DNA from 4 places in the Paenibacillus sp. FSL M7-0896 genome. Region 1 is predicted to be linked to each of the others. Evidence: riboswitches for the same ligand, from Rfam matches in the RefSeq annotation. Region 1 holds a riboswitch; each other region holds the start of a gene.

Region 1 (7,437 bases):
CCTGGTTCTGGAGCCGTTCACGCAGCGAGCTGTGGCATAAGGGGGGAACGTCCGGCAATACGCAGGCGATCACCTCGATCCATTACGATTGTGACAGCGATACGCTGCTGGTGAAGGTAGTGCCGGAGGGTCCGGCCTGCCATACCGGGGAGAACAGCTGCTTCTTCCGCGAGATTCCGCTTGATTCACCGGCAACCGTAACTGGCACTGCGGGGGCTACTGTGAATGCTGCTGAAGCAGAGAGCGGGCGTTTTGCGGTACTCGGTGAGCTGGAGCGTGTGATTGCCGAGCGTGAGGTGGATCGTCCTGAGGGGGCCTATACGACCTATCTGTTCGACAAGGGCGTGGACAAGATCCTGAAGAAGGTCGGTGAGGAAGCCTCCGAGACGATCATTGCCGCCAAAAACAAAGATAATGCCGAGCTGCGCCTGGAGGTCAGCGATCTGATCTATCACCTGCTGGTGCTGCTGCAGGAGCGCAAGCTTCCGCTGGATGAGATTCTGGAAGAGCTGAGCGCCCGCCATGAACGCCCGCGGCGGGATTAGGAGGAACTTTCTGCATGCACATCGATTATCATACCCATCATGAACGCTGTGGCCATGCGGTCGGGAAGCTGGAGGAGTATGTGCAGCGGGGCATCGCTCTGGGACTTGAGCAGCTTGGGCTGTCGGATCATCTGCCGCTGATCCATGTCGACCCGGACCACTATTATCCCGAGATGGCTATGCCTCTTGCGGAGCTTCCGCGATATGTGGAGGAATGCCTGACGCTGAAGGAGCGCTACCGGGGCACGATTGAGCTGCGGGTCGGGCTGGAGGCGGATTATATTGAGGGATGTGAGGAGCAGATCCGCGAGCTTTTGGCACCCTATCCGTGGGATTATCTAATTGGCTCGGTGCATTTCCTGGGAGAATGGGATATTACCGACCACCGGCAGACCCATGGCTGGGAAGGCCAGGATGTCATGGCGGTATACCGCCGCTATTATGATGCTGTACAGAAGTCGGCGTTATCAGGATTATATGATATTATAGGACATATGGACGTCATCAAAAGGTTCGGTTACGGACCCCGGACGCCGGAGGACCTGGCGGAGGCTAGGAAGCTTGAGCTGGATACGCTGAAGGTCATTGCCCGCAGCGGCATCGCGATGGAGCTGAACGCTTCCGGGCTGTCCAAGCCGTGCGCCGAGATGTTCCCGGCAGAGCATGTGCTTGTTCAGGCGCTTGAGCTGGGCATTCCGCTCACGGTTGGCTCTGATGCGCATGATCCCATGAAGCTGGGAGACGGCTTAACAGAGGCCCGGGACATGCTCTGGCGCACCGGCTTCCGCGAACTGGCCGTCTTTGAAGGGCGCCGCCGTACATCTGTTCCGTTCAACGTATAAATTTATAATCCCAGGAGGGTACTATGCATCATCAATTACGGATTTTTTCCGGTTCGTCGAATCCGAAGCTTGCCGCTGATATTGCGGAGCGCCTTGGTGCGCCGCTTGGCCAGATTAAGCTGACCCGTTTCAAAAGCGGCGAGATTTATGTGCATTATGAAGAGAGCATCCGGAACTGCGACGTATTTTTGGTGCAATCCCTGGCTCATCCGATTAACGAGCTGTTTGTAGAGCTGCTGGTCATGATTGATGCCGCCAAGCGCGCATCGGCCAGAACGGTGAACATTATCGTTCCCTATTACGGGTACGCCCGGCAGGAGCGTAAGTCCGCACCACGTGAGCCGATCTCGGCCAAAATGGTCGCCGATGTGCTGACCACCGCCGGTGCAACGCGCGTAATTACGATTGATCTGCATGCCGCAGCCATACAGGGATTCTTCAATATTCCGGTCGATCATCTGACGGCGCTTGATCTGATTAGCGGTTATCTGAAGGTGAAGGGGCTTACCGATCTGGTCGTGGTCTCCCCGGATGCGGGACGAGCGTCCATGGCGGAGAAGCTGGCCAGCCGGCTGGATTCGCCGTTCGCCATCATGATTAAGAAGCGTCCGGCGCATAATGAATCGGTGATTACGCATGTCATTGGTGATGTGGAAGGCAGGACGCCAATCATTATAGAGGATCTTATAGATACCGGAACCACGATCGTCAATGTGGTGGAGGGCCTGAAGGAGCGGGGCGCCCGGAACAGTATCGTCTGTGCTACGCACGGACTGTTCTCCGGGGATGCGCTTGAGCGGATGGATCATCCCAATATCGACGAGATTGTCATTACCGATTCCATTGCCCTGCCGGACGAGCATTCCAGCAGATTCGCAGTGCTCTCGGTAGCTCCCATGCTGGCTGAGGCCACGCGTATTATCATCGAGGGCGGTTCCATAGATAAGCTGTTCAGAGACGCGGGGATTTAACTCCCGTGTCTTTTTTTGAGCTTTTCCCTCCCGTTAGCTCTCTCTCTGAGACTTGAGAATCTCGTTGCCACATGTGGTATACTGTGTGAAGAAGACAGCCGAGACCATAAATGGAAACGAACAGGTAAGGCTAGGGAAGCTGAAACAAGGGAGGTGCCTTGCTTCCATGATAGAGAGAACTTCAGAGAATGCCGCGGAGCACAGTAATGTCATTCCGGTCACTCTGGATGCCAATTTTTTCTTTGAAAGAGCCGTTCGGTCGCTGGACCGCTTTCAATATGATAAGGCATTAAGAAATTTTCGCAAAGCTGTTGAATATGAGCCGGATAATCCGGTGAATCATTGCAATATGGCGGGTATATTATCTGAGATGGGCAATTATACCGCATCTAACGAGATTCTTATCCATGTTCTGGAGAAAATCGACCCCGCTATGACAGAATGCCATTTCTACATGGCTAATAACTTCGCCAATATGGAAAGCTTTGAAGAGGCGGAGCGCTCGCTGGTCACTTACTTGGAAGAGGATGCTAACGGCGAGTTCATGACCGAATCCGAAGAACTGATGGAGCTGCTGCAATATGAGCTGAACCGGCCTGCTCCGCTGGTGCGTATCCGCAGCCGTGAGGGAGTCGTAGAGCATGACCGGGCGCGGAGTCTGCTGGAGGAGGGTAAGTTCCCTCAGGCTGTAGAGCTGCTGGAGGAGATCACTGCGGGTACCCCGGATTTTTTGGCTGCGCATAATAATCTGGCACTAGCTCATTTCTATATGGGCCGGTTCGCCAAGGCGAAGGAATGTCTGAATGAGGTGCTGAAGCAAGACCCCGGCAATCTGCACGCTCTGTGCAATATGGCCATCTTCCTGCAGTATGCAGGAGATAAGGAACAGCTTGAAACGCTGCTGGGTATGCTTGAAGCAACGGTGCCGTTCCATCAGGAGCATGTATTCAAAATGGCTACAACCATGGGTATCCTGGGCCGGCACGCTGCCGCTTACAGCCATTTCCGCCGTCTGCTGAAGGATGAGGAGGTCGCCGGAGACGCCGGGCTGTATCATTACTGTGCCGCGGCGGCAAGCAATAGCGGAAAACATGATGAGGCGCTGCGCTGCTGGAGACAGGCAGCCAAGCTGGACCCTGCTTCAGCTGTCCCGGCGTTCTTCCTGTCCCAGCTCCAGCAGGCCCGGGCAGAAGGACAGCCTATGCCTGCTGTCAGCTATAACTATCAGCTGCCCTTCCAGGAGCAGCTGAAGCAGTGGAAGGGCAATACAGGCAGATTCACTGAAGAAGTGCGGAATAATCCGCTGCTGCGCGCCTCGTTCTTCTGGGCGCTGCGCTACGGCGATTCTGCTACGAAGCTTCAGGTGACCGAGGCTCTCCGCTGGATTGAGGACGAGGAGATGTCCGAGGTACTGCGCGGAGTTCTGGAGCAGGAGCCGCTGCAGGAGGACCGCCTGCAGGAGGCGGCATTGTTCAGCCTTCAGCGGCTGATCGGGGAGAACCTGAATGAAGCCGGCGGCTCGCCCGGCGAAGAGCAGGAGCCTGCGGCTGCTCCCGGACCCAAGGGGATGCTGCCCGGAACCGGCGGCTTATCGCCGTCCACTACCCGTATTTGAAGCAATTGCTGTTGTAAGAACACCTACTTGTAAGGAGGCCAATGTAATGTACAAAACGATTGTAATCGGAACAGGCCCGGCCGGGCTGACTGCCGCGATTTATCTGGCGCGTGCGAACCTGAGCCCGCTGATCATTGAAGGCTTGCAGCCGGGGGGACAACTGACAACGACGACAGAAGTGGAGAACTTTCCAGGCTTCCCTGAAGGGATTCTGGGTCCGGACCTGATGGACAATATGCGCAAGCAGGCGGAACGCTTCGGCGCTGAATTCAAGAATGGCTGGGTGGAGTCGGTGGACTTCTCACAGCGTCCGTTCAAGGTAACAGTGGACGGAATGGGTGTACTGGAAGCGGAGTCGGTTATTATTTCAACCGGCGCCTCTGCAAGATATCTGGGCATTCCGGGCGAGCAGGAGAATGTGGGACGCGGGGTCAGCACCTGTGCGACCTGTGACGGCTTCTTTTTCCGTAATAAAAAGATTGTCGTCGTCGGCGGCGGAGACTCCGCCATGGAGGAAGCCAGCTTCCTGACCCGCTTTGCATCCAGCGTAACGCTGGTTCACCGCCGTCCCGAGCTGCGGGCCTCGAAGATCATGCAGGACCGGGCGCGTGACAACAGCAAGGTAACCTGGGCCTTGAACCGCACACCGGTTGAAGTAACGGTAGGAGAGACCGGAGTGAAGGGCCTTACGGTGCTTAACAATGAGACAGGTCTGACAGAATTGGTGGAGGCAGACGGCGTGTTCGTAGCGATTGGACACACACCGAACACAGCCTTCTTGGGCGGGCAGATCAATACGGATGAGAATGGCTATATTGTGGTCAACCCGGGTACCACCGAGACCAACATCCCGGGTGTATTCGCCTGCGGCGATGTACAGGATACCCGTTACCGTCAAGCGATATCGGCAGCGGGAACCGGTTGTATGGCCGCTATGGATGCCGAGAAGTTCCTGGAAGGCACGATGGTGCACGACTGGAGCGAATCGCTGGACAAATAACGGGTTTACAAGAATTACCCATACAGGTAAAATGTATTTAATTAGATAAGATACCCACTAGGGGAGCCTGAATAGGCTGAGACGGGAAAATTGAATTTCCGGACCCTTGAACCTGATCTGGATCATACCAGCGTAGGAAAGTGGAGTCGGACCTTTTTTGAATACAGTCTTATTTGGCTGTTCCTTTAATAAAGCCGCTCCAGGTGGAGCGGCTTTTTGACTTGCAGGAATCTATAGATTCTTCAGCTCAATCTGCTGCGTGACCTCTTATCTGATGAGTGTACAGAGCGAAGAGGAGGAGATTGAAATGACAGGAATGGGTAAAAACGAAGAGGTGGATCTTTCGGGATTCCCCGCAAGCCGTAAAGTGTATGTGGAGGGCTCACGCCCGGATATCCGGGTGCCAATGCGGGAGATCAGCCTCAGCAGAACCGAAGGCGTTGCCGGGGAAGAGGAAAATGCTCCGCTGCGTGTCTATGACACAAGCGGTATGTACACGGATGCCGCGGAGGAGACGGATATTCGGAGGGGGCTGCCGCCGCACCGTTCAAGCTGGATCGCGGAGCGTGGCGATTCGGAGGAGTACACCGGAAGAGCCGTCCGGCCGGAGGATAACGAAATTCGCAGAGAGGGGGCTGCCGCAGAAGCTTATCCAGGACTGCGCAGGAATCCGAGGCGGGCCTATGCAGGCGGCAATGTGACCCAGCTGCATTATGCAAGGCAAGGGATCATCACACCGGAAATGGAGTATATTGCGATCCGGGAGAATATCCGGCCGGAGTTCGTAAGGGATGAGGTGGCTGCGGGCCGTGCTATTATTCCGGCCAATATCAATCACCCGGAGAGTGAGCCGATGATTATCGGCCGTAACTTCCTGGTGAAGATCAATGCCAACATCGGAAATTCGGCGGTCACTTCTTCTATTGAAGAGGAGGTGGAGAAGATGCGGTGGGCGACCCGTTGGGGGGCTGATACCATCATGGATCTCTCCACCGGCTCTAAGATCCATACCACCCGGGAGTGGATTATCCGCAATTCTCCTGTGCCGGTCGGGACAGTGCCCATATACCAGGCGCTGGAGAAGGTGAACGGTATAGCCGAGGACTTAACCTGGGAGCTCTATCGCGACACGCTGATTGAGCAGGCGGAGCAGGGGGTGGATTACTTCACCATTCATGCCGGGGTGCTGCGGCGCTATATTCCGCTCACTGCCCGGAGAATGACCGGCATCGTATCCCGGGGCGGATCGATTATGGCTGCCTGGTGCCTGGCCCATCAGCAGGAGAACTTCCTGTACACACACTTCGAAGATATATGTGAGATCATGAAGACGTATGATGTGGCCTTCTCGCTGGGGGATGGCCTGCGCCCCGGCTCTATCGCCGATGCCAATGACGAAGCTCAGTTCGCCGAGCTGGAGACGCTGGGAGAGCTGACGGCGCTTGCCTGGAAGCACGATGTTCAGGTTATGGTAGAAGGTCCGGGCCATGTGCCAATGCACAAGATCAAGGAGAATATGGACAAGCAGCTTGAGATTTGCCACGAAGCCCCTTTTTACACCCTCGGTCCGCTAACTACGGATATTGCACCCGGCTATGATCACATCACTTCGGCCATCGGGGCAGCGATAATCGGGGGGCTTGGAACGGCAATGCTGTGTTACGTTACACCTAAGGAGCATTTAGGCCTGCCTGACAAGAATGATGTGCGAGAAGGAGTCATTACCTACAAAATTGCTGCACATGCCGCAGACCTCGCCAAGGGACATCCGGGTGCGCAGGACCGGGACAACGCGCTGTCCAAGGCGCGGTTCGAGTTCCGCTGGCGCGACCAGTTTCATCTCTCCCTGGACCCGGAAAGGGCGCAGGCGTATCATGATGAGACCCTGCCTGCGGAGGGGGCAAAGCAGGCGCATTTCTGCTCGATGTGCGGCCCTAAATTCTGCAGCATGCGGATTTCGCATGATATCCGGCATTCCCATAGATGGAGCCAATCACTGTAACTTAGCTGCATGACCTAATCTATATGTAGGTACGTTGTTCATGGCCGAGAGGCCGTGATTAGAGCGGAAACGTATTATTCTGAGGCTATCCCCCCAAGCTGAATGGCTGGCGGGGATAGTCTTTTTGTAGTTAGTGATTACAATCACAATTCACCCCTGTACCCTATGCTAAGCTGGTGTTGAGAAGAATTCTCATTAGTGAGGTGTGCAAAAGGATGAGCAAAGCGTTGAAGCTGGATGAATCGGTCTTTGAGCTGGTAACCAGGCACCCGGAAATTGTTGAGATCATGGTGGAACTGGGTTTTCGTGATATTGCGAAGCCTGGAATGCTGCAGACTGCAGGACGATTCATGACCCTGTCCAAAGGAATGAAATTAAAGAAAATAGAGCTGGAAACCGTTCGGCTGGCCTTTCAGCAGCATGGTTTCGAGATTATAGAATAGAAGGAGAGACTACGATGAG
Region 2 (7,437 bases), 2.2 Mb from region 1:
TTCCCCCTTCCAGGGAATGTCCGCCCACTTCGGTGGATACCCCTGCGGACATCTTCGTGATGCCGAGCTGGACCAGATGATCGCGCAAGGCCGCAGGCTCGCGTGTAGACAGCGAGATGCCGGAGCGCGGCAGAAATAGGCGGTAGGCCAGAATAATCTGCACCAGCGCACGGTCGGTTACATCGCTTGCGGGATTGAATTCGCCTAAGTAAGGCCGGAACCGGGGAGTCGACAGCCCGATTTCGCATTCCGGGTACTTGTCCTGCAAATATCTCGCATGCAGCGCAGTGGCCAGCGCCTCCTGGCGCCATTCGTACATGCCAAGCAGGGCTCCGATATTCACCGAACGGAACCCGGCTTGACAGCCCCGTTCGGGAGCGTCCAGACGGTTGCGGTAGACGCGTTTGGGTCCTTTTACATGCAGCGCACGATAAGTTTCCTGATGGTAGACCTCCTGATAGAGCGTCAGACCGTCCACGCCAGCTTCTCTGAGCTCAGCATATTCTGCTGTCGAGAGCGGATTCACTTCAATGCTGACGGAGGCAAAATAGCGGCGCAGCACATTCACGCAGTCCCTCACATAACCGGCCGGACTGTCCCTGCGGGATTCTCCGGTCAGAATCAGAATGTGGCGCAGGCCTGTGGCTGCGATGGTCTCCGCTTCCCGGGCGACCTGCTCCAGCGTCAGTTTTTTGCGCGGAAAATCATAAATAGAACTGAAGCTGCAATACGTGCAGTGATTCACGCAATAATCAGCCAGGTACATCGGTGTAAACAGTTGCATCACATGGCCGAAATGCGTACGCGTTAAGCGGTGCGCCTTCTGCGCCATCTCCTCCAGATAAGGCTCCGCTGCCGGTGACAACAGTGCCATCAGCCCCTCTTCATCCACCCGCTCTGCACGAAGCGCACGCTTCACATCCTCTGCCGTATACCGGCTCCATAGCGTCCCGTAAGGAAGCTGCTCCAGCCGGGTCATCGTCTCATAAAAGCTCATAACCGTTCTCTCCTTCCTATTCCATCTGTCAGGCCAAGAACCCGGTCAACGGTGAAGAGGCTGCCGCCGTCTCTTCCACAGGCCCCAGTCCGGCGAGATAAGCCTTGCGCCCTGCGGCTACCGCGTCACGGAAGGCTTCTGCCATCAGCAGCGGATCCGAGGCGGTGGCAATCGCTGTATTAAGCAGCACCGCTGCGGCCCCCATCTCCATCGCCTCAGCCGCCTCGGACGGTCTGCCGATTCCGGCATCCACGATCACCGGCAGATTCGTCTCGGAGATCAGAATCCGGATCAGTTCCTTGGTCTGCAGTCCGCGGTTGGACCCGATCGGCGCTCCCAGCGGCATCACGGCCGCAGCCCCCGCTGCTTTCAACCGCAGGGCGGCGGACAGGTCAGGACTCATATACGGAAGCACCACGAAGCCCTCTGCTGCAAGGATCTCGGTCGCCCGGATGGTCTCGGTATTATCCGGCAGCAAATATTTCTGGTCGTTGATGACCTCAATCTTCACCCAGTTCCCCAGCCCCGCCGATCTCGCCAGCCGGGCAATCCGTACTGCTTCCTCTGCGGTGCGCGCACCGGAGGTATTAGGCAGTAAGGTCATATGGGAAGGAATATGGCTGACAATATTGTCACTGCTCTCCGGGTCCACCCGGCGCAGAGCAACGGTAATGACCTGTGAGCCTGATCGCGTAATCACCTCGGGAATGAGGGTGTTGCGGCTGTATTTTCCGGTACCAATGAACAGTCTGCTGGTTAGAGTCACTCCGCCAATCATCAATGGATCTTGCATGTTAACGCCTCCTGGGATAAGTCTTCGTGTTCAGCCTCCGCCTACAAAATGAACCAGCTCCACCCGGTCCCCCTCACTGAGCAGTGTCTCTCCGTAAACCTCTCTGCCAGCAAGCTCACCATTCAGTTCGACAATCACCAGCTTACCGGCCCACTCGGGCCGGGAGAGCAGATCCTCCAGTGTCCGGCAGCTCTCTTCGATTCTTTGCCTCTTTCCGTTAACGGTCACATTCATGCCTGTTCACCTCCTGCTGTGCCCTGTGTTTGAGCCATATCCAGCGCTTCAGCCAGCTCCGCTGCCCTGTCCCTGTGGACCGCTTCCCTGTACGCCATGGCCGCTGCCACCGGGTCCGGGGCTCCGCAGATCCCCGACATGACAGCAATGCCAGCCGCCCCTTGGGCCAGCACCGCTCCGGCATTACCCGGGGTAATCCCTCCAAGCGCAATCAGCGGGATGCGGCTCCAGCGGACAGCCTCGGCCAGTTGCGCAAGTCCCCGTGCCTGCTGCCCCGACTTGCAAGCTGTCGGGAAAACATGCCCGTAGAGGCAGAAGTCTGCTCCTTGCCTTCCAGCCTCCGCAGCCTCTTCCTGCGAGTGTACCGATCTGCCGATCCGCAGGCCCGGTGCAAGCCCGCGTGCTGCGGCTGGCGGAAGGCTATGCCAGGCCAACTGTACACCGCCTGCCCCAGCGGCCAAGGCAACATCGATCCGGTCATTTATGACCAGCTTCGAAGGCGGAACCCCGGCCTGAAGCATCTGCTGCGCCGCCGCCAGCAGTTCGCGGGCGGACATGGCTTTTTCCCGGAGATGGATATAATCCACCATGGGATGTACCGCCGCAGCCAGCTCCGCAAGCTTCTCAGGGTGGAGCCGTCCGTCTGAGATGACATGAATTTCGTGCAACACGTCCACCTTCCTCTCCTCAGCACTACGCTGATCCCTACCTCCAAACACAAAAAAGACCGCCCCCATAAGGAAGCAGTCTGGAATAGAAACAGGAATACCGGTATTAGCCGTATACCCCCGCTGCAATATTCGTTCTCCACTTCCCTACGCTGGTATAACCCAGATCAGGTTCAAAGGGTCCGAGCAGATACGCCCGTCTCAGCCTTGCGGCTCCCCTAGTGATCGTTCTATGCTATTGTTTGGCCTTGCTTTTTGTATATTAGCATATAATTCCTGTTAGAGCTATTCTTTCGTAGATTTTACTTCAATTACAAAAGCCACGGATGAACTCCCTTCTGAAAATTTACCATCCTCGGATGTCCAGAATGCTGATATGCCGTAGTAATAAACGCCTTGTTCTTTTGGAGCATTAAAAGAGCCGTTCTTCAATGGAATTTGCACTTCTTTATCATCGACAAATTGCTGAACGGTTAACCCGCCGGGTGCCGGTTTATAAGTAAAAGCAACATTGATCCCCCCCTCAGGGGCTATAGCAGTGGGAGTAACCCCCTGTACCATGGATTGTCCTCCTGCATAATCCGCACATCCTAATTTTCCCCAGCAATAGCTGCCTTGGGTAACCGGAATTTGGGTTTTCCCGGAAGTAACAAGGGGTAGCGGCGGCGATTCCTGTGTAATTCTAATCCCAATGCTTTTTGCATTTCCTTCCAATCTTGTATTTGCCACAAGTCTTCCTGCAAAAGGAGTCAAATAAATGAACACTACCAGAAAAACTAAAATCCCCGCTGCAGATAGAATGAATCCTTTTTTTCTAAGCATCCCAATCCCCTATTCATATCAAATTATCTAAATAGACGGAATTATATTGTAATAGTTACAAGCGCTGAAAAAAAGCCTACCGGCAAGCGGTTAGGCTTTTTAAAAATAGAATTTATATGTTGCACACGATTTCTGAAGATGCCGATTAAAGAATCTGCATCCAGATCTTATTCTGCACCCATTATCCGTTGACAACCTCACCGCCGTTCACATGCATCACCTGTCCGCTCACATAGGAGGAATCGTCCGAGGCCAGGTATACATACGCCGGTGCCAGCTCTTCAGGCTGCCCCGGGCGCTTCATCGGCTGGGTGCCGCCGAACTCACTGACCTTCTTCGCGTCAAAGGTTGACGGAATCAGCGGGGTCCAGATCGGTCCGGGCGCTACTGCGTTCACGCGGATGCCCTTATCGGCCAGATTCATTGACAGCGAACGAGTGAAGCTGAGAATGGCTCCTTTGGTGGACGAATAGTCCAGCAGCTGCGGGCTGCCGCGATACGCCGTGATGGAGGTCGTGTTAATGATCGTAGCGCCTTTTTTAAGATGAGGCATAGCTGCCTTCGTCAGGTAGAACATGGAGAAAATATTCGTCCGGAACGTACGCTCCAGCTGCTCCGCTGTAATGTCCTCAATATGGTCCTGCGGATGCTGCTCCGCCGCATTGTTAATCAGGATGTCAAGCTTGCCGAGTCCTTCAACGGTTTGACGTATCAAGCTCTGACAGAAGCATTCGTCCCCGATATCTCCGGCGATCAGAATACACGTTCTGCCCTCCTGCTCAACCTGGCGCTTGGTCTCTTCCGCATCCTCATGCTCGTTCAAGTAGGAGATCACCACATCCGCGCCCTCCTTGGCAAAATGAACGGCAACCGCACGCCCGATCCCGCTGTCGCCTCCGGTAATGAGCGCAGCCTTGCCCAGCAGCTTGCCTGCTGCCTTGTACGCCGGTGTCTCAAACTCCGGGAGCGGGTTCATCTCACTCTCAATTCCCGGGCGCTGATCCTGTACCTGCGGGGGCAGAGTTTTGACAGGTTGTTTGTTAGTGTCTGGCATAATCCATTCTCCTTTCGCTGTCCACAGTATTGTTGATTAATCATGTTAGCATGGCTTAAGGTCTGGTGTTTATGCATCAGGCAGTGTGCCTGCTTGACTGTACGTTATGTTACTTACCACACTTGGCAGCCGCCCAAACAGCCAATCTTCATTCAACGGTGCCTATATCGGAACGGTAGTACGGTAAGGAACGAACGTTTCCAAAAAGAATATTATCTATATCCGCTAAGGGGAATGTCCTATACTTTGTGAGGAACCACGGCAAGATCGTATCGAAATCATACTAGCAGGAGGGTATCGCACAATGAATGCAAGAATCACCTTATCTCCGGTCACCCCGGACGATATCGATTTCATCACAGATCTGGAAATGAGCGCTTCACTCTGGCCCTTCGAGGATATGATTCCAACCGACAAGGAGGCAGTCCGGAAGACTGTGGCGGAACGAATCCAGAGCGACTGGCATAGACAATTCCTGATCAGGCTAGCCACTCCCGAAGCAACCCCTGTAGGGGAACTGAGTATACATTGGTATGTAAAAGAGCGCGAGAGCTGGGAGTTGGGCTACAGCCTGTTCCCTGAATACCGGGGGCAAGGCTACGGCACCGAGGCGGCGCAGCTGGCCTTGAAGCTTGCTTTTGAAGAATGGAAGGCCCATAGAGTCGTGGCTATGTGCAATGAATACAATACCGCATCCATCAAGGTGCTGGAACGCTTGGGCCTGACCCGCGAAGGCGTATTCCGGGAAGAAATACACTGGAATGACCAGTGGGTGAACCAATACTTTTATGCGATACTGGACCGGGAGTACCGGGCGATTACCGGGATATAGCGGAAGGATGCTGTATTCTGTTTTTAGGCACGTTGCTCATTTTCATGCTGGAGCTGTGCCTTGAAAGACATGTTTGTTTTCGCATACATCGGGTCGATATCTCTTCATAGCAGTACATCGCCCCTCATGACAAGACCTCACTCCTTGGGATAACGGCCTTATTTCCAGAACTCTATTCATCTTCCTTCACAATTGCATCCTGAACCTTACCCGCACCCCTAACCTTTGTTGAAGTATTTAGAATCGCCTGCGTCACCGTTGTCCCTTCATCCAGCTCTATCTTAACCCCTGTTGCAGTGGCAGCGGTCTTAAGCGTGCGTATGGAGCCTTTTTGCAGGTGGAGGAAGGGTCCTTTGGCTTCAATGTTCACATCTCCGAAATTGCCGTTAAGCGTCACTACGATCCCGGCTGCAAGGCCGGATGGCAGATCAATATCTGTGAACCCGTCTCCGGTACCCTCCCCCTCTTCCAGATTTACACCGGACTGTACCGACAATGCCTTCACCCAGGTTGTACCTTCGGTGAGCAGGCGGGCAGTTCCACTATTCTTCTGCACAATCACTTGGTTCATGGTTGTGTTCTTGAGCTGCACTGAGGGATCTCCGCTTCCCTGTATGATGACCTTGCCTAGTACTTCAACACTGTCCAAGTTCACCTCTCCGTTGCCGATTCCTTCCTCCAGGACCAGGTCTCCAAAAATCTTCAGATTCTGCAGCAGCACATCATAGCCGGATACAGTGACATTATTATAGTATTTGATAGCTCCTGGTTTAAAGCTTCCGAGCCCCTCAGAACGGCCGATAGTTACACTCTGCAAGCCGCCGCTTGTGACATTGTAATAATCCAGCAGTGCAATTGCTTCGGCCCGGGTCATCGCCTGTTCTGGAGCAAACCGCCCGTCCGGGTACCCCTTCATTCCTCCGTCATTGATCAGTGCAGCGACATCGGCTTCACTCCAGCCTGCAATCTGATCCTTATCGCTGAACATGGATAATACCTCCGTGCTTCCCGTCTCAAAATACATCATTCTGCTCACCATAATCGCCGCCTCCTGGCGCATAACGGGATCGCCCGGACGAATCGTGCCTCCGTAACCCTTGATGATGCCCACTTCCAGCGCTTTCGAGATTTCTTCGTATGCCCAGCTCGTCTTAGGCAGATCGCTGAAATCAGCCTTCACCTTGCTCTCAGTCGTCAGCCCGGCCAACTGGTTGATTAACGCGATAAATTCCGCTCTAGTGATCGCCTGATCCGGCCGGACTGACCCGTCCGCGAATCCCTTCAGCCATCCCTTTTCCAGCCAGCGGCTCATCTGCTTCTGCGCCCAGTGTCCTTCATAATCGGCTGCCGCAGACATATGCCCGGCTGAACCCAGCAGCAAGCCCAGACTCAGCCCGACCGTTACTAATTTTCTTCCTATCATTACTGCGCTCACTCCTAAGTATGTATGTGATGCCAAATGAACCAAGCACCTAATCACAGTGTACCGGAATACATAGCCGTTGGGAACAATATCCAACCATGTGCATCCAGACATGCGAAACAGCCCTGGAGGCCGAGGCTTCCAGAGCTGTTATCACACTGCCCATCCGGCAGCAGGTTATTTAGATAATTGTGTTGTAGACCATGAAAAAGATCATGACGACCAGCGAGACCATCAGCAGCAGACTCATGGTACGGATCTTGGCAGTCTCCGCAGAGACATCGCGGTTCTCTCTCATGCCAGCCGCAGCAAGGCGCAGAGGCTTGGTCATAATCCCGCCGAACGCGAACATAGCCAGCAGAAGCACCGTAACAATGATCATCCAAGGTACAGAATACTCGCCCTTAGTCATCATGTAGCCGCCGGTCAGCAGCTGAATCACCAGCCCGTATTGGGCAAAGCGGTTGAATCCGCCGATTGCACTGAGCGTGCCTTCCTTCGCCGGGGAGGACAGCTTAGCCGTCCCGCTTAAGATAAACGGCAGCACCAGATAGAAACCGAGTGCCAGTGTCCCGATCATATGCAGAAAAAAGAAAATATGACCCATTGTAATC
Region 3 (7,437 bases), 340 kb from region 1:
ACAGCGCGCTGAATGAGCGGCCTGCCCGCCCTGACCGCGCTGCGGCAGCGGAAGCGGGAACCACCAGACGGTTGTCCTTGCCCTACAAGGGCAAGCAATGGGTCGTGCTGGGCTTGTTCATTCTGTTCTTCTTTCTCTATGTAGGCACTGAGATGAGCCTGGTGAATTTCATGCCGGCGATCTTCATTGCGAAGCTGGGCATGAGCGAGGCCGCGGCTGCACTCACGGTGACCTTCTTCTGGCTGGCCATGTCGGCGGGCAGACTGTTCGCCGGTGTCATCGCCGAGAAGATTTCCTACCGCATCTATGTGCTCGTCAGCTGCTTTGCCGCTTTGCTGCTGCTCGTTATTTTCCCGTTCGCCGGTCACCGGCTTGCCGCCTTTGCCATCATCCTGCTGCTTGGCCTGTTCATGTCCGGCATCTTCTCCATCGCGCTGGTCTTCTCCAGCAAGCTGCTGCCCGGCGCGGAAGAATCCACGCCGAGCATTATGATCGCCTCCGGCGGAGTCGGCGGCGCGGTGCTGCCGCTGCTGACCGGCTGGTCCATGGATCATCTGCAGATCGCCCAGACCTCGGGACTTTTGGCCGCTTTTGCCGCGCTGTTATTCGTGCTGAGCGTGACCGCCTGGAGAATCGGGTAATTGTATACAACAAGGTCCATATTCTGTGAATAAGGATGGAACCCACACATGGCTGAACTGCATTCCGAGCCCACTCTGCATACCGCCTTGCTGCAATTCATTTTCCCCTTCTCCATCAAGGCCGAGGTCGATGAAGAGCTGATTGAGAGTTTACAGCAGGATGGATTTACGCGTTTTTTTCTTGAGAACAAGGAACTGGAGCATGCCTATTACGGAGAGAACCACTGTGTATCCCATGAGAAAATGGAGCGCAGCTATCTTCCTTTTGCCGCCCATGTCTTGTTTCCGCATGAGAAGGACAGGGATTCCTTCCGCCGCTTTTCCCGGGTGAGTGATCTGCTGTGCGGGCTGCAAATGCCCTTTCAGACGGTTCCCTTCCGCGTGCTGTCGACCGATGTGTTCCTCTGCCCGTTCGAGCTGGGCTTCCTGACGGTAAGAGTGGCTATTGAGGAGGAGAATCTCCCCTTCAGCATGGTACTCGAATTCGCCGACCGGTTCCGCAACCTGGAGGATGTAAGCGTTCAGGATGAGCATACCTTCATCCATTGTCATAAGAAGTCTTTTGCCCGGGTGGAGGACTTCGTGTTCAGGCATCTGGCAGCCGGGCTGGAGCCGTATCTCGATCCTGCGGAGACGAATGGCAATTATTTCGAGACCCTGCCCTTCTTCGTCGATGAACGAATGCTGGTGCAGGCCTTCTACGGCGTTAATCTCCCTGAGGACGAGGAAGAGATCAGTGTCGAAATGCTCTACCGTGCCTCTCAGGTGGATGGTCTGACCATCGACGGCAGCCCCTACATGAGTGCAAGTGATCCGGATTATATCAAGCAGTACACCCGGGAGCATTGCTATAGCCGCTGGGGGCCGGACACCTACTATATGACCAATGAGCAGACCTTCTGCTGCGTGAGCCGGGCGAAGCCGGAGATTGCCGCAGGCCTGATCAGCCAGATGTACGGAGAGTATTATTACGGAATGCTGCTGAGTATTTTTCATAAAATCGTGCTGCTGAAGCTCGCCAACCTCCACTCCCGGCTGCGTATCAACCACGACAACGATGAGATCGAGAATCTGATCTTCCTGATCAACAAATTCTCGGCCAAATTCTACTTCCTGGAGCTGATTTCGCAGTCGCAGGGGCGGGAGATTTTTTTTCAGCTGCGTAAGGTGTATGGCAATGATGCGCTGTTCGATGAGGTGAAAATGACCCTGAATGACCTGTTCCAGTATCAGGACAAATTCCAGGCCAAACGGCGGGATACGCTCCTGATGGTGCTCACCGTATTTACGGTCATCAGCGGGATCTACGGGATGAATCAGGTCATCGAGGATCTGAAGGGCCAGATTGACTGGAGCAAAATGCTGGAGTACTCCGCGTTCGAGTATCTGGCTCTGTTCCTGACCTTCTCGGGGATCACCGTCAGTGTCGGCTTAACGCTGAGAGAGATCTGGAACGGCATCCGCAGCCGCCGCAAGAAGCGGCATTATACGAGGGATTAAGGCACAGAGGGTGGACAATGTCGAAGCTGCCGTCTATAATACACCGTAAGAACATAGCAATACCCGTGAACTTTATAGAACCAGGGGTGCTGGAATTGGCCGGCTGAGATTGTATCCCACAAGATACTGACCCTTATACCTGATCTGGATAATGCCAGCGTAGGAATCATCATTCGGCACAGTGCCTTAAGCGGTACTGAAGCTGAATTCCCCTCACGCAAGTAACTGGCGTCCCGATCTTCGGGACGCTTTTTTGATTCTAAGGATGTACAGGAATAGGGTTTCTGTAAGCTCTGAAGACCAGGGGTTGCTGGAAGGAGAGAGAAAGAGAAATGGGAGTCAAAAAAACAGTAATGCTGCTGCTCAGTTCCATGCTGGTTCTCACAGTCGCGGGATGTGGCGGCGGGAACAACAGCGGCAATGCGGGGGCCAGCGCACCTGCTGCCGGGAACAGTACGGCTGCACCTGATGCAACCGCAGTCGCACCCACAGATGCACCTAAGGCGCTGACTCCGGTCAAGATTGCCCTGGACTGGACGCCGAACACGAATCATACCGGCCTGTATGCAGCTAAGGAGCTGGGCTATTACGCGGAGGAAGGTCTTGACGTACAGATTGTACAGCCAGGCGCTGCCGGGTCTGATACTATGGTCACTTCCGGCGAAGCCCAGTTCGGCATCAGCGCCCAGGAGGCGCTGACCCTAGCCCGCCTGCAGGATGTGCCGCTGGTGTCGATTGCTGCAATCATTCAGCATAATACCTCGGGCTTTGCGGCTCCGAAGGACCGCAATATTAAGACGCCGAAGGATTTTGAAGGCAAAACGTACGGAGGCTGGGGCTCCCCTGCGGAGCAGGCTGCCATGAAAGCCATCATGGACCCCGAAGGCGGGGATGTCTCCAAGGTGAAGCTGGTGAATATCGGCGAAGCGGACTTTTTCACAGCCGTGAAGCGGGATATTGACTTCGCCTGGATCTTCTATGCCTGGACCGGGGTGGAAGCCGAGCTGCGCGGGGAGCCGCTGGATATGCTCTATCTTAAGGATTATGCGCCGCAGCTGGATTACTACACACCGGTGCTGACCACCAGCGAGAAGGAGATCGCCGAGCATCCTGAAGTGGTGAAGGCCTTCCTGAAGGCTACGTCCAAGGGTTATCAGTACGCTATCGATAACCCGGAAGAAGCCGCGACGGTACTGTCGGATGCTGTACCTGATCTGGACCCCAAGCTGGTGCTGGCCAGTCAGAAATGGCTTAGCCCGAAATACAAGGACGACGCCCCGCGCTGGGGTGAGCAGAAGCTTGAGATCTGGAAGAATTACGCCGACTGGATGTACGGCCTGAAGCTGCTGGATAAGCCGCTGGATGCGGAGAGTACGTTTACGAATGAATTTTTGCCGGAATCATAATGAACCCGCATGGCGGGAATCTTATACTTAACTTGAAAGGATGATTGATCATGGCTAATACACTGCTCAGCATTCAGGTAATCCCCAAGACACCGAACAACGAGGATTCCATCCCTTACGTGGACAAGGCTATAGAGGTGATTCAAAAGTCAGGCGTGAAGCATCAGGTGAATCCGCTGGAGACTACGATGGAAGGCGAGCTATCCGAGCTGCTGGATATTGTGCGTGATATGCATGAGGCGCTGGTCGCTTCCGGCAGTCCTAGTGTCATCTCACAGATCAAGATCGCCCATAATCCGGGCGGCATCAGCATGGAGAAGCTGACGGAGAAATACCGGCCGTGAGAAGCACCTGGAAGCTAGTGTGGCCGCCCTTTGTGGCGGTCCTCTTTTTTGTCGGGATATGGCAGCTATCGGTCATGCTGTTCGATATCCCGGCTTACCAGCTGCCCAGCCCCGCGGATATCGCGCGTGAGACGAAGAATAACGCCTCCGGGATCTGGGAGCACACCGCCGCCACGCTGCGGCTGACCCTGATCGGCTTCCCGGTCGGCACAGGCATCGGCCTGCTCACCGCCTTGCTGCTGCATCTGCTGCCCTGGGTCAAGCGAGCGCTCTATCCGCTGCTGATTCTCAGCCAGAATGTGCCCTCCATTGCGCTTGCCCCGCTGCTGATTATCTGGTTCGGCTTCGGCCTGCTGCCCAAAATCATCCTGATCACCCTCGTCTGCTTCTTCCCTGTGGCTGTTGCGACCATGGGCGGGCTGACGCAAAGCGACCGGGTAATGCTGAATTATATGAAGATGGCAGGTGCAGGCAAGTGGCAGATCTTCACCAAGCTGGAGCTTCCCGGCTCGCTGCCCTCCCTGTTCTCCGGGCTCAAAATCTCCGCCACTTATGCGGTGATGGGCGCAGTGGTCGCCGAGTGGATCGGCGCCGACAAAGGGATCGGCTACTATATGCTGCTGCAGAAGTCCTCTTACCGTGCGGACCGGATGTTCGTGGCCATCGCCATTATCGTGCTGCTGAGTCTCGTATTATTCGCGCTCATTGCCCTCCTGGAGAGATGGCTGGTGCGCTGGAAGCCGCGCAAGGAAGCTTAATGCCACGGGAGGATATCCCAACACGGAAGTACTTATAATTAACTGAAGGAGGTTACGCGAAGTGTCTGAGCTTACGAGGATTGAACTGGAGAAGGCGGACGGAGACGGACGCCTGGGAACACGGAGTGTGCCGCCTGCGCTCGAAGTCAGCGGCATCAGCAAGTCGTTCAAGCACCGCCGCCGGGAGACACAGGTGCTGAATCAGGTCTCCCTGACCGTGGAGCCGCAGGAATTCGTCTCCATTGTCGGCCCGTCCGGCTGCGGCAAAAGCACGCTGTTCCATATCATCGGCGGCCTTACGCTGCCGGATACCGGAACCGTCCGCATGAATGGCATCCCGGTGACCGGGCAGCGCGGCAAGATCAGCTATATGCCGCAGCAGCCCGCGCTGTTCCCGTGGCGCAGCACACTGGACAACGTCCTGCTTGGCGGCGAGCTGCAAGGCGCCCCGCAGCGGGAGGCCCGCGAGGCTGCGCGCCACTGGCTGGCGAAGATCGGCCTCGGCGGCTTCGAGCGGGCCTACCCGCACATGCTGTCCGGCGGCATGCAGCAGCGGGCCGCCTTCCTGCGGGCCATGCTCGCGCCGCAGGAGCTGATGCTGCTCGACGAGCCGTTCAGCGCGCTCGATGCGCTGACCCGCGAGCAGATGCAGCGCTGGCTGCTGGAGCTGTGGGAGGAGAACCGCCGTTCCGTGCTGTTCATCACCCATAACATTGAAGAGGCGCTGCTGCTCTCCACCCGCATCTATGTTTTCTCGGGGCGTCCCGGCTCCGTCCTCCACACCGTGGAGGTCCCCTTCCCGCGTCCGCGCCGCGAAGAGATCGCCGATTCGCCGGAGTTCCTCCGGATGCGGCGCCAGCTCTCAGAGTGGATGCGCGAAGAGCAGGCGAAGAGCCAGAGCTAAGTAACCACTCCGGCGGTATAACCTCCCCGTGTAGGGAGGTTATTTGCTATGTGCCCGCCAGCCTAATGTGATCGTTTTTTCGATTATATTTGGACCACGCTACCCCTCCAGTCCCATTGTGGTCGGTTTTTCGATTATATTCGGACCACGTGCTGCCCCCAGTCCCATTATGGTCGGTTTTTCGATTACATTTGGCCTACGCGCTGCCCCCAGTCCCATTGTGGTCGGTTTTTCGATTACATTTGGACCACGTGCTGCCTCCAGTCCCATTGTGGTCGGTTTTTCGATTACATTTGGACCACGTGCTGCCCTACATCCAGCCCTTGTCCTCCGCCAGCCGTACCGCTTCAATCCGTGTTTTTACCTCCAGCTTGCTGAGGATCTCCGAGATGTAGTTGCGGACCGTGCCATAGGAGAGGTGGAGCGCCGCGGCGATCTCTCCGGCGCTGCGGCCTGCGGCAGCCAGCTTCAGAATCTCCCGCTCCCGGTCCGAGAGCGGGTTCTCTTCGCGCAGGCTGCCGAAGACCAGCTCGGGCGAGACCTCGCGGCCCCCGCCCATCACGCGGCGGATGGCATCCGCCAGCTTATCCACCGGCTCATCCTTCAGCAGATACCCCTGAATCCCGGCCTTCACCCCGCGCTCGAAATAACCGGGACGGGCGAAGGTGGTCAGGATAATGATTTTGGTGCGGCAGCCCCGCGACTTCAGCAGCTCGGCCACCTCCAGACCGCTCATCAGCGGCATCTCAATATCCATCAGACACACATCCGGCTGGACACGCTCGATCAGAGCCAGCGCCTCCGCCCCGTCTCCCGCTTCGCCTGCTACCTCAATATCATCCTCCAGATCGAGCAGCGATGCCATCGCGCCGCGCAGCAGCCGCTGATCTTCGGCAATTATGATGCTGATCATGCCGTTTCCCCATCCTTTCCATCCTTCACTACTCTTGGTGTGACCACCGTCAGCCGGGTTCCCCCTCCGGGTCTCTGGGCAAGCGTCAGTGAACCGTCAATCAGGGCCAGCCGCTCGCCCATTCCCTTCATGCCATTGCCGTCCCGGCGATCCGTGCTCTCCGAGCCGCAGGCATCTACCCCTATGCCGTTATCCTCCAGCGTAATCTGTACCTCGCCGGGTGTCATTACGATGCTGATCCGGCACTGGTCCGCACGGCTGTGCTTGACGATATTGGTCACGCCCTCCTTGATGCAGAGGCTGAGAATACTCTGCGTCAGATCGGATACGCCCGGCAACGCTGCATCCCCTTCTACCTCAAGCGCAATCTCGGCGCTGCGCAGCATCTCCGCTGCCTCAACCAGCTCTTCGGCAACTGAGACTGCACGCATCTCTGAGACCAGCTCCCGCACCTGGCGCAACGCGGCCCGCGAGGTCCGCTGGATCTCACGGGCTTCCGCCTGCGCCCGCTCGGGATTTTTGACAACCAGCTTTTCAACAAGCTGGCTTTTCAGCGTAATCAGTGACAGCGTGTGTCCCATCGTGTCATGCAGATCGCGGGCGATGCGCATCCGTTCCTCGCGCTTGATCATCTCTCTAATCACCTCATTGGCCTGATCCAGCTCCTTCTCCAGCATCCTCCGCCGGTTCATGGAGCGGATACCGAAGGGAGTAATCAGCATCATCAGCGCAAAGGGCACCATGAACAGCAATCCCCCCGTGCTGTACATTTGATCCAGGGACAGCAGAGCCAACGTGATCAGCACAGCTGTGAATATGGCCAAGGCCCGTCTGAACCGGCGCAAGTCGGTATACCAGCCGATAAAGTTGCTGGTGAAGAAGCCCATATACATATTGTAGGGGCTATAGACTACGGTTAGCACGACAATAATCAGCATCTGCAGCCCCAGCCAGGCCGTATACGTTCTCTC
Region 4 (7,437 bases), 3.2 Mb from region 1:
CCATCGTCATCCCCTCCCGGGCCAGCTGCTTGATGACCTTCAGCACCTCGCCGACCAGCTCAGGGTCAAGCGCCGAGGTCGGCTCATCGAACAGCAGCACCTCCGGCGAGACCGCCATGGCGCGGGCTATCGCTACACGCTGCTGCTGGCCGCCGGACAGCTGATGCGGATACGCATCTGCCTTGTCTGCCAGACCCACCTTGTCCAAGAGTGCCAGTGCCTTGCTGCGCGCTTCCTCCTTGGAACGCTTTTGCACCGTGATCTGTCCCTCCATGACATTGCCGATCGCCGTCATATGCGGGAACAGATTATAGGACTGGAACACCATTCCTGTCTGCTGGCGCAGGGACAGTACGGTACGCTGTGGAATTTTGGCGCCCGGGGTGAAATCCAGCTTAATCGTGTTCAGCGTAAGACTGCCCTTGTCAGGGGTCTCCAGCAGGTTGAAGCAGCGCAGCAGCGTGGTTTTGCCGGAGCCGGAAGGTCCGATAATGACCATGACCTGGCCGTGTTCAACGGCGAGATCCACACCTTTCAGCACCGCAAGCGGCCCGAAGGACTTATGTAAATCGCGTATTTCAATCATGCGTATGCCTCCTTAACCTTAACTGGCCGAATACCGGTCCAGCCGCTTCTCCAAGTAATTCTGCAGCGCCGACAACACGGAACAGAACAGCAGATAGAACAACGCCGCTTCGCAATAAAGCAGCAGGGGTTCATAGGAGGTCGCGACAATCTGCTGGGCTTTTCGGAAAATCTCAACATAAGTAATACTGGCCGCAAGCGAAGTATCCTTAACCAGGCTAATAAAAGAATTCGATAACGGCGGAACCGACACACGGGCCGCTTGAGGCAATATCACCCGGCGCAGAGCCTGCTTCCGGCTCATTCCCACCGAGAACGCGGCCTCCCACTGGCCTTTGTGGATAGACAGAATGGCGGCGCGGACAATCTCCGAGGAATAGGCCCCGACACTGAGCGTGAACCCGATGACAGCGGCGATGAATGGATCAAGCACAATCCCGGCGGCGGGCAGTCCATAGAAAATAATAAACAGCTGCACCAGCAGCGGCGTTCCCCGGATCACCCAGACATAGAACCGGGCGATGAGCCGCGGAAGCCTCCAGGAGGACAGCCGGGCAAGTGCCGTAATTACAGCCAGCAGCAGACCCAGGATGAATGATACCAGTGCTAACGGAAGGGTAAAAGCCACCCCTGCTTTGAACAGAGGCAGCAATGAATCGAGAAATATTTGTATTTGGCGGTCATCCATCATTTCGATACGTCAGTGCCGAAGTACTTCTCGGAGATCTTAAGGTAGGTTCCGTCGCTCTTCATATCGGTCAGTGCTTCGTTCACAGCCTGCACCAGCTCGTCATTCCCTTTCAGGAAGACTGCGGCACTATGCGAGCCTTCGGCAATCTCATCCACCTGCTTGATCTTGACATCCGGCTTCTGCTTCTTCAGATCTAGGAAAGACAAGCCGTCATTGACAGTGGCGTCAATCCGTCCGGAGAGCAGCAGATCAATCGCCTGGTTGAAGCCTTCGGTAGATACGATCTCGGCACCGTTGTCTGTGGCGATTTTGCCGAGGTTGCTGGTGAGCGACTGGCCGGCTTTTTTACCCTTGAGATCAGCAAATGTCTTAATATCCTGATTATCCTCCGGCACGATCAGCACAGCCTTGGAGACAATATACGGATCGGAGAAATCATATTTCACTTTGCGCTCATCGGTGATAGAGACTTCATTAAAAATCACATCGAAGCGCTTCGCATCCATCCCGGCAAAAATCCCATCCCATTGCGTCTCAATGAACTCCGGCTTCACACCCAGGCGCTTGGTGACTTCTTCGGCGATCTCGACATCGAAGCCCGTCAGCTTGCCGTCTGCATCATGGAAGGTGAACGGTGCGTAGGTCCCTTCCGTTCCGATGCGCAGCTTGCCGCTGGCTTTGACGGCTTCCAGGCTGTTCTGCTCCCCGGAAGCTGCACCCTCTGTAGCCGCAGCCGTAGGTTCAGCCGGAGTGTTGCCGCCCGTTGCTGTCTTGTCCGTATTGTTGCTTCCGCAAGCCGCAGCCGTGACCATGGTCAGGAGCAGCATAATAGTTAGACTTAGTTTTTTCATTCGATGAATCCCCTCTCGTATCTTCTATTGTATTGATTTTCCATAGCTTAGCTTGCCCCAAATTCTGCTCCTGCATCAGGATATTCAGAACAGAAATCAACAAAAAAAAGCGACCCTCCGGCAAAAGGAGAATCGCTGCTCTATGGATGTTACAAGCTCTGCTTCTGTGTGGGCATAGCTATACGTGCATGATTTCCGGTGCCGCCTTTTCCTTGGAACGCTCAGCTCCGGAATGGCGGCCCCGGCGCAGCAGCAGTCCAAGGACCGCACCGCCAAGTGCGACAAACATCATAATGTGGAACGTGTCCGCGAAGCCCTGCGACAATACCGTCTGCTTAGCCAGCAGCAAGGCATCCTGCGAAGCGCCTGCGGTACTCTTTCCGGCAGCGGCAGCGGCCTCCTGCATCTCGGTACCGCGCGCCGTTGTTCTTGCCGTCAGAATCGTAACCAGCGTCGAGACGGCCAGCGAGGTAATCACCTGCTGCATCGAATTCGTCAGCGAGGTTACCCGGTTCACCAGATGACTTGGTGCCTTGTTGAGCAGATGCGTATTCATCGGCATCATCATCATACCCATTCCGGCCCCGCACATGATCAGCGGAAGGATCAGGTCGCGGCTCTGCGTGGTAAGATCCACATGGGAATACTGGAATAACGCACCGGAGACCAGACTGAGACCGCAGACCACGAGCCAGCGCACACCGATCCGGTCGAACAAGATTCCGGCAACCGGCATCATCAGCCCGGAAGCGATCGCTTGCGGCAGCAGCGTCAGGCCGGTATCAAATGCGCCGAAGCCGCGGGCCTGCTGCAGAAATTGCGGGAGCAGGAATAACGCGCCATATAAGCCGAACTGGGCAATCCACTGCACGATGATCCCTGTCGTGAAATCAACGGATTTCAGAATCCGCAGCTCCAGCAGCGGTGTCTTGGAGCGCAGTTCAGCGATGACAAAAGCGATCAGCGCCACAGCGCCCAGCAGCAGCCCGATCAGCGTCTTCTCAGAGGTCCAGCTCTGCGCGCCCTGGCTGACCCCGTAAGTGAGCGAAGCAAACGCCAGCGGGCCAAGAACCATACCGAGCTTATCCATGCCGGGCACGCTGTTCTTCGCCGCATTCGGCAGCTTGCGCAGTCCGATCAGCACAGCAATGATGCCAATCGGAATATTAATGAGGAAGATCCAGCGCCAGGAATGGTATTCAACCAGCCAGCCCGACAATACCGGACCTATAGCGGGTGCGAACAGGACGGGAATACCCATAATCCCCATGACAACTCCAACCTTACTTTTGGGGGCCAGTCTGTACACATAGGCCATCCCGACAGGGAGCACACAGCCACCGCCAAGTCCCTGAATGACCCGGAAAACAATCAGCCATTCGGCGCTGCTTGGTGTAGCGCACAGAATCGAGCCTATCGTAAACACAATTACCGCCGTCAGGAAGACCGTCTTGGCCCCGAACCGGTCAGACAGCCAGCCTGACAGCGGAATAACTGAAGCCTGAGCCAGCATATATCCGGTAACTACCCACTGCAGCGTATGCAGGTCCGTCTTGAAATCCACCACCAGCCTGGACAAGGCTACATTCATCGCCGTACTGTCCAGCACAACCATAAATACTCCGGCAATAATGGCCAGCAGCGGAACCAGAATGCTGGACAGCCGGAAATCGGCTTCCTGCTTCAAGGTCTGATCCATGTCTCTTCTCCTCCTGAGCTGTCCGCGTTCAACATTGACCTGCGGGCAGATTGTTCTATATAATGAGTGAACGGACAACTGTCCGTAAGTGCAATTCATAGTCTACGGACAATTGTCCGTTGTGTCAATTCTTTTATTTATTTTTCTGTAAATCGCTGATTTATTTCTGAAAGGGGTTCTCATGAAAAAGCCAGACACCGATGCTGCACAGCTCCCGCGCTCAGCTCCGCAAGCCAAAGAATCCGCTCCGCCCGAGTCCGCCGATCCTTATGTACAGCGGATTCTTGAAGCTGCCCGCCAGTTGTTCACCGAGAGCGGACTTGAGGCAGTCAGCATGTACAGCATTGCCAAGCGGGCAGGCATAGGACAAGGCTCCCTGTACCGCCGCTTCACGGACAAGGGTGAGATCTGTTCTGCACTGCTGAAGGGCAGCACAGATCAATTCCTGTCCGGGCTGGAGCAGCAGGTGGCTGCCAGTGCCGGTGAAGCTCCGGCTCTCGCTCAGCTGCAGAGCAGCATTGAGCAGATTGCCGATTTCATTGAGCAGTATGCTGAGCTGCTGAATATGATCAAAGCCGAGTTCACCGGTAAGAAGCAGCTGACCCAGTTTGAGCATCCTTTTTTTCAGCGGCTGGGGGTGATGATGACAGAGCTGCTGCAGCGTGCTGCGGAGGGCGATGAGATTATTGACATTGATCCTGCCTTTGCGGCCACGGCCTTAATCTCTGTCCTCAGCCCTGATCTGTACCTGTATGAGCAAAAGCGGCACCACTCCTCCAAGCTGGACATCTCCCGGGGCATCGTCACCTTGTTCGTGACCGGTCTGGCGAAGCGCTGACCGCCTGCTCTTTACAAGAGGGGAATTTGTGGTATATTAAGTAGCAATTACGAATTCAATAACACCTGTTAATTCACTAGGGGAGTCGGCCGACTGAGACGGAGCTTAAGCTTCGGACCCTTTGAACCTGATCTGGATCATACCAGCGGAGGGAAGTGGAGCAGAATGTATCAGTGGTTCCCGTCACAGGGCCGCAGCCGACTGTACCTTCCGCCCCATTCATTGCCTCCGGGAATGAATGGGGCTTTTTTGTGCTCCGCGCAGGTTCTACTTCAATCCGGGGAGGCTTGTACATAGTCTTATGATCAACATTAGCAATCTATCCTATGCTTTCGGGACCGGTTCGTCCCGGACACCCGTCTTCTCAGGGCTATCCATGAATGTGCAGCGCGGCGAATTCATTTCTGTCGTAGGCGGAAGCGGATGCGGCAAAAGCACCTTGTTCAAAATCATCGCCGGCCTGCTGGAGCCGGACAACGGCAGGATTACGCTGAACGGAGCCGAGTCCGCTACAGCAGCGAAGAGGCTGGGCAGTGTGGCCTACATGCCGCAGCAGGATCTTCTCCTGCCTTGGCGGACCGTAATGGACAATTGTCTGCTGCCTTGGGAACTCAAGCGCAGCCGTCCCAAAGCGGCCGCCGTGGCCGAGATTCGTACCCTGCTGCAACGCTTCGGCCTAGAGGGAACCGAAGGGGCTTATCCCCAGGAGCTGTCCGGCGGGATGCGCCAGCGCGTGGCGGTACTCCGCACCGTGGCGGCGGGGAATGACCTGCTGCTGCTCGATGAGCCGTTCGGGGCGCTCGATGCCATTACTAAGCGCTCACTGCAGCGCTGGCTGCTCGAGTTATGGGCGGAGCTGGACAAGACGGTGCTGTTCATCACCCATGATCTGGAGGAGGCTCTACTGCTCAGTGACAGAATCTATCTAATGACGGGCAGTGGCGGCGGCGGGATGCAGGAATTCCCAGCCGGTCTACCCCGTCCGCGCCATCACAGTCTGAACTATCTACCGCAGTTCGCCGCCCTGCGCCAGGAATTGGAGCTGAAGCTATATGAGAACCGCCGCTCCTAGAAGATTGCTCCAGCACTACGGTCCGGCTTCCCTGCTCGCCCTGCTGACGCTTGCCGGCTGGGAGACTGTAGCCCGGCTGGGCCTGGTTCCTCCCTTCATTCTTCCGGCTCCGTCTGCGGTCTGCAAGGCCTTGCTGGAGGAACGCCGCCTGTTATTCGGGGTGCATCTGCCGGCTACACTGCTTGAGGTACTCACGGGCTTCGCACTGTCTGTGGTCTGCGGCTGCCTGCTGGGAGTCGCCATGCACCTGTTCAGTCCGCTGGCCAAGGCGCTGTACCCGCTGCTGATCATCAGCCAGACGGTTCCGCTGATCGCGCTCTCTCCCCTGTTCATCATGTGGTTCGGCTACACCCTATGGAGTAAGGTCGCCGTTGTCTTCCTGACCGCTTTCTTCCCGGTGGTCATCGGCACCTATGACGGCTTGTCCAAGAACACGGACGCCTACCGGGAGCTGCTGCTGACATATGGCGCGAACCGTTGGCAGATTCTCGGGAAGGTGGGCGTTCCGCTGGCCCTGCCCTCTTTTTTCTCCGGACTGAAGCTGTCGGCTGTGTACTGTGTGATCGGTGCAACCATCGGGGAATGGCTTGGAGGCAGCCAGGGGCTGGGCTATTTCAGCCGCAGAATGGCAGGGAATCTCCAGAGTGCCAAGATGTTCGCCGCTGTTGTCTTGTTATCCGTGCTCGGTATCCTGCTGTTTCTGGCTGTCGCCGCACTGGAGAAGATTATTCTGAAGAAAAGAGGACGTTATTCATGACTACTATCCGCTATTTCCGTTATCTGCACCATGCGATTTCAAGGCCAACCGTTCTACTGTCTGCTCTGCTGCTCTGTATGCTGCCCGTCCTGGCAGGCTGCACCAATACGAACAGTCCGGCGGCCTCCGGCTCCCCGGCGGGGACTACAGCCACTTCTGAAGCTGGGACTGGAGCCGAAGGCGCAGTCCATAAGCTGACGATTATGCTTGACTGGTATCCCAATGCTGTCCACTCTTTTTTGTATGCGGCAGAGGCTGAAGGCTATTTCGCTGAGGAAGGTCTGGAGGTTGATATTCAGATGCCGGCCGATACCAATGATGCGCTGAAGCTTGTTGCTGCGGGAAAGGTGGATCTGGCACTCAGTTACCAGCCGCAGGTATTGATGGCACGGGGGGAGCAGATTCCGGTCAAGTCGATTGCTGCGCTGGTGCGCCACCCGCTGAATCATCTCATGGTAGCTGCAGACAGCGGCATTACCCGCCCGGGAGAGCTGTCCGGCAAGCAAGCCGGATATTCCTCCGTCCCGTTGTATGAAGCCATGCTGAACACGATGGTCAAAAGCGACGGCGGGGACCCTTCCTCCCTCAAGCTGGTGGATGTCGGCTATGAGCTGATCCCTGCTCTCTCCACCGGACGGGTGGATGGCATTATGGGCGGGTTCATCAACCATGAGCAGCTGATTCTGGAGCAGGAAGGCCATCCGGTCCGCTCTTTCAATCCTGTGGATTACGGGGTCCCGGATTATTATGAGCTGGTGCTGGTCGCCAGTGAGAAGGGACTGCAGGATTCACAGGGCTTTTATCACAAATTCGTGGATGCCATCAGAAAAGGCCAGCAGTATACTGCCGATCACCCGGATGAAGCGCTGAAGCTGCTGCTTACCCATCAGGAGGATACCGCACCGCTGGATGAAGCCATTGAGCAGCGCAGTCTGGAGATCCTG

The links. Region 1 has a riboswitch for thiamine pyrophosphate ahead of thiC (phosphomethylpyrimidine synthase ThiC). Riboswitches for the same ligand answer to the same signal wherever they lie in the genome.
Region 2: linked by a shared signal. The riboswitch ahead of MKY12_RS08480 (thiamine phosphate synthase) and the one ahead of thiC (phosphomethylpyrimidine synthase ThiC) in region 1 are both predicted to bind thiamine pyrophosphate.
Region 3: linked by a shared signal. The riboswitch ahead of MKY12_RS00515 (ABC transporter substrate-binding protein) and the one ahead of thiC (phosphomethylpyrimidine synthase ThiC) in region 1 are both predicted to bind thiamine pyrophosphate.
Region 4: linked by a shared signal. The riboswitch ahead of MKY12_RS12535 (ABC transporter ATP-binding protein) and the one ahead of thiC (phosphomethylpyrimidine synthase ThiC) in region 1 are both predicted to bind thiamine pyrophosphate.

Annotation. Positions count from the first base shown of each region.
Region 1 covers NZ_CP150250.1:7,510,728-7,518,164, forward strand. Annotated here, with positions in the region: gene hisIE (bifunctional phosphoribosyl-AMP cyclohydrolase/phosphoribosyl-ATP diphosphatase HisIE) at 1-545, shown strand, start outside; gene hisJ (histidinol-phosphatase HisJ) at 560-1,387, shown strand; gene MKY12_RS32780 (ribose-phosphate pyrophosphokinase) at 1,411-2,358, shown strand; gene MKY12_RS32785 (tetratricopeptide repeat protein) at 2,525-3,973, shown strand; gene trxB (thioredoxin-disulfide reductase) at 4,020-4,973, shown strand; TPP riboswitch at 5,023-5,129, shown strand; gene thiC (phosphomethylpyrimidine synthase ThiC) at 5,281-6,975, shown strand; gene MKY12_RS32800 (DUF1858 domain-containing protein) at 7,191-7,418, shown strand; gene MKY12_RS32805 (DUF438 domain-containing protein) at 7,433-7,437, shown strand, end outside.
Region 2 covers NZ_CP150250.1:2,013,783-2,021,219, reverse strand. Annotated here, with positions in the region: gene thiH (2-iminoacetate synthase ThiH) at 1-997, opposite strand, end outside; gene MKY12_RS08490 (thiazole synthase) at 1,026-1,790, opposite strand; gene thiS (sulfur carrier protein ThiS) at 1,821-2,024, opposite strand; gene MKY12_RS08480 (thiamine phosphate synthase) at 2,021-2,701, opposite strand; TPP riboswitch at 2,820-2,922, opposite strand; gene MKY12_RS08475 (hypothetical protein) at 2,978-3,514, opposite strand; gene MKY12_RS08470 (SDR family oxidoreductase) at 3,696-4,568, opposite strand; gene MKY12_RS08465 (GNAT family protein) at 4,873-5,400, shown strand; gene MKY12_RS08460 (S-layer homology domain-containing protein) at 5,573-6,823, opposite strand; gene MKY12_RS08455 (hypothetical protein) at 7,005-7,430, opposite strand.
Region 3 covers NZ_CP150250.1:114,627-122,063, reverse strand. Annotated here, with positions in the region: gene MKY12_RS00525 (MFS transporter) at 1-641, shown strand, start outside; gene MKY12_RS00520 (hypothetical protein) at 690-2,141, shown strand; TPP riboswitch at 2,214-2,324, shown strand; gene MKY12_RS00515 (ABC transporter substrate-binding protein) at 2,474-3,547, shown strand; gene MKY12_RS00510 (MTH1187 family thiamine-binding protein) at 3,598-3,891, shown strand; gene MKY12_RS00505 (ABC transporter permease) at 3,888-4,649, shown strand; gene MKY12_RS00500 (ABC transporter ATP-binding protein) at 4,729-5,553, shown strand; gene MKY12_RS00495 (hypothetical protein) at 5,653-5,823, opposite strand; gene MKY12_RS00490 (response regulator transcription factor) at 5,864-6,466, opposite strand; gene MKY12_RS00485 (sensor histidine kinase) at 6,463-7,437, opposite strand, start outside.
Region 4 covers NZ_CP150250.1:2,977,086-2,984,522, reverse strand. Annotated here, with positions in the region: gene MKY12_RS12560 (amino acid ABC transporter ATP-binding protein) at 1-586, opposite strand, end outside; gene MKY12_RS12555 (amino acid ABC transporter permease) at 605-1,273, opposite strand; gene MKY12_RS12550 (amino acid ABC transporter substrate-binding protein) at 1,273-2,127, opposite strand; gene MKY12_RS12545 (DHA2 family efflux MFS transporter permease subunit) at 2,306-3,826, opposite strand; gene MKY12_RS12540 (TetR/AcrR family transcriptional regulator) at 4,008-4,664, shown strand; TPP riboswitch at 4,733-4,835, shown strand; gene MKY12_RS12535 (ABC transporter ATP-binding protein) at 4,966-5,736, shown strand; gene MKY12_RS12530 (ABC transporter permease) at 5,717-6,493, shown strand; gene MKY12_RS12525 (ABC transporter substrate-binding protein) at 6,490-7,437, shown strand, end outside.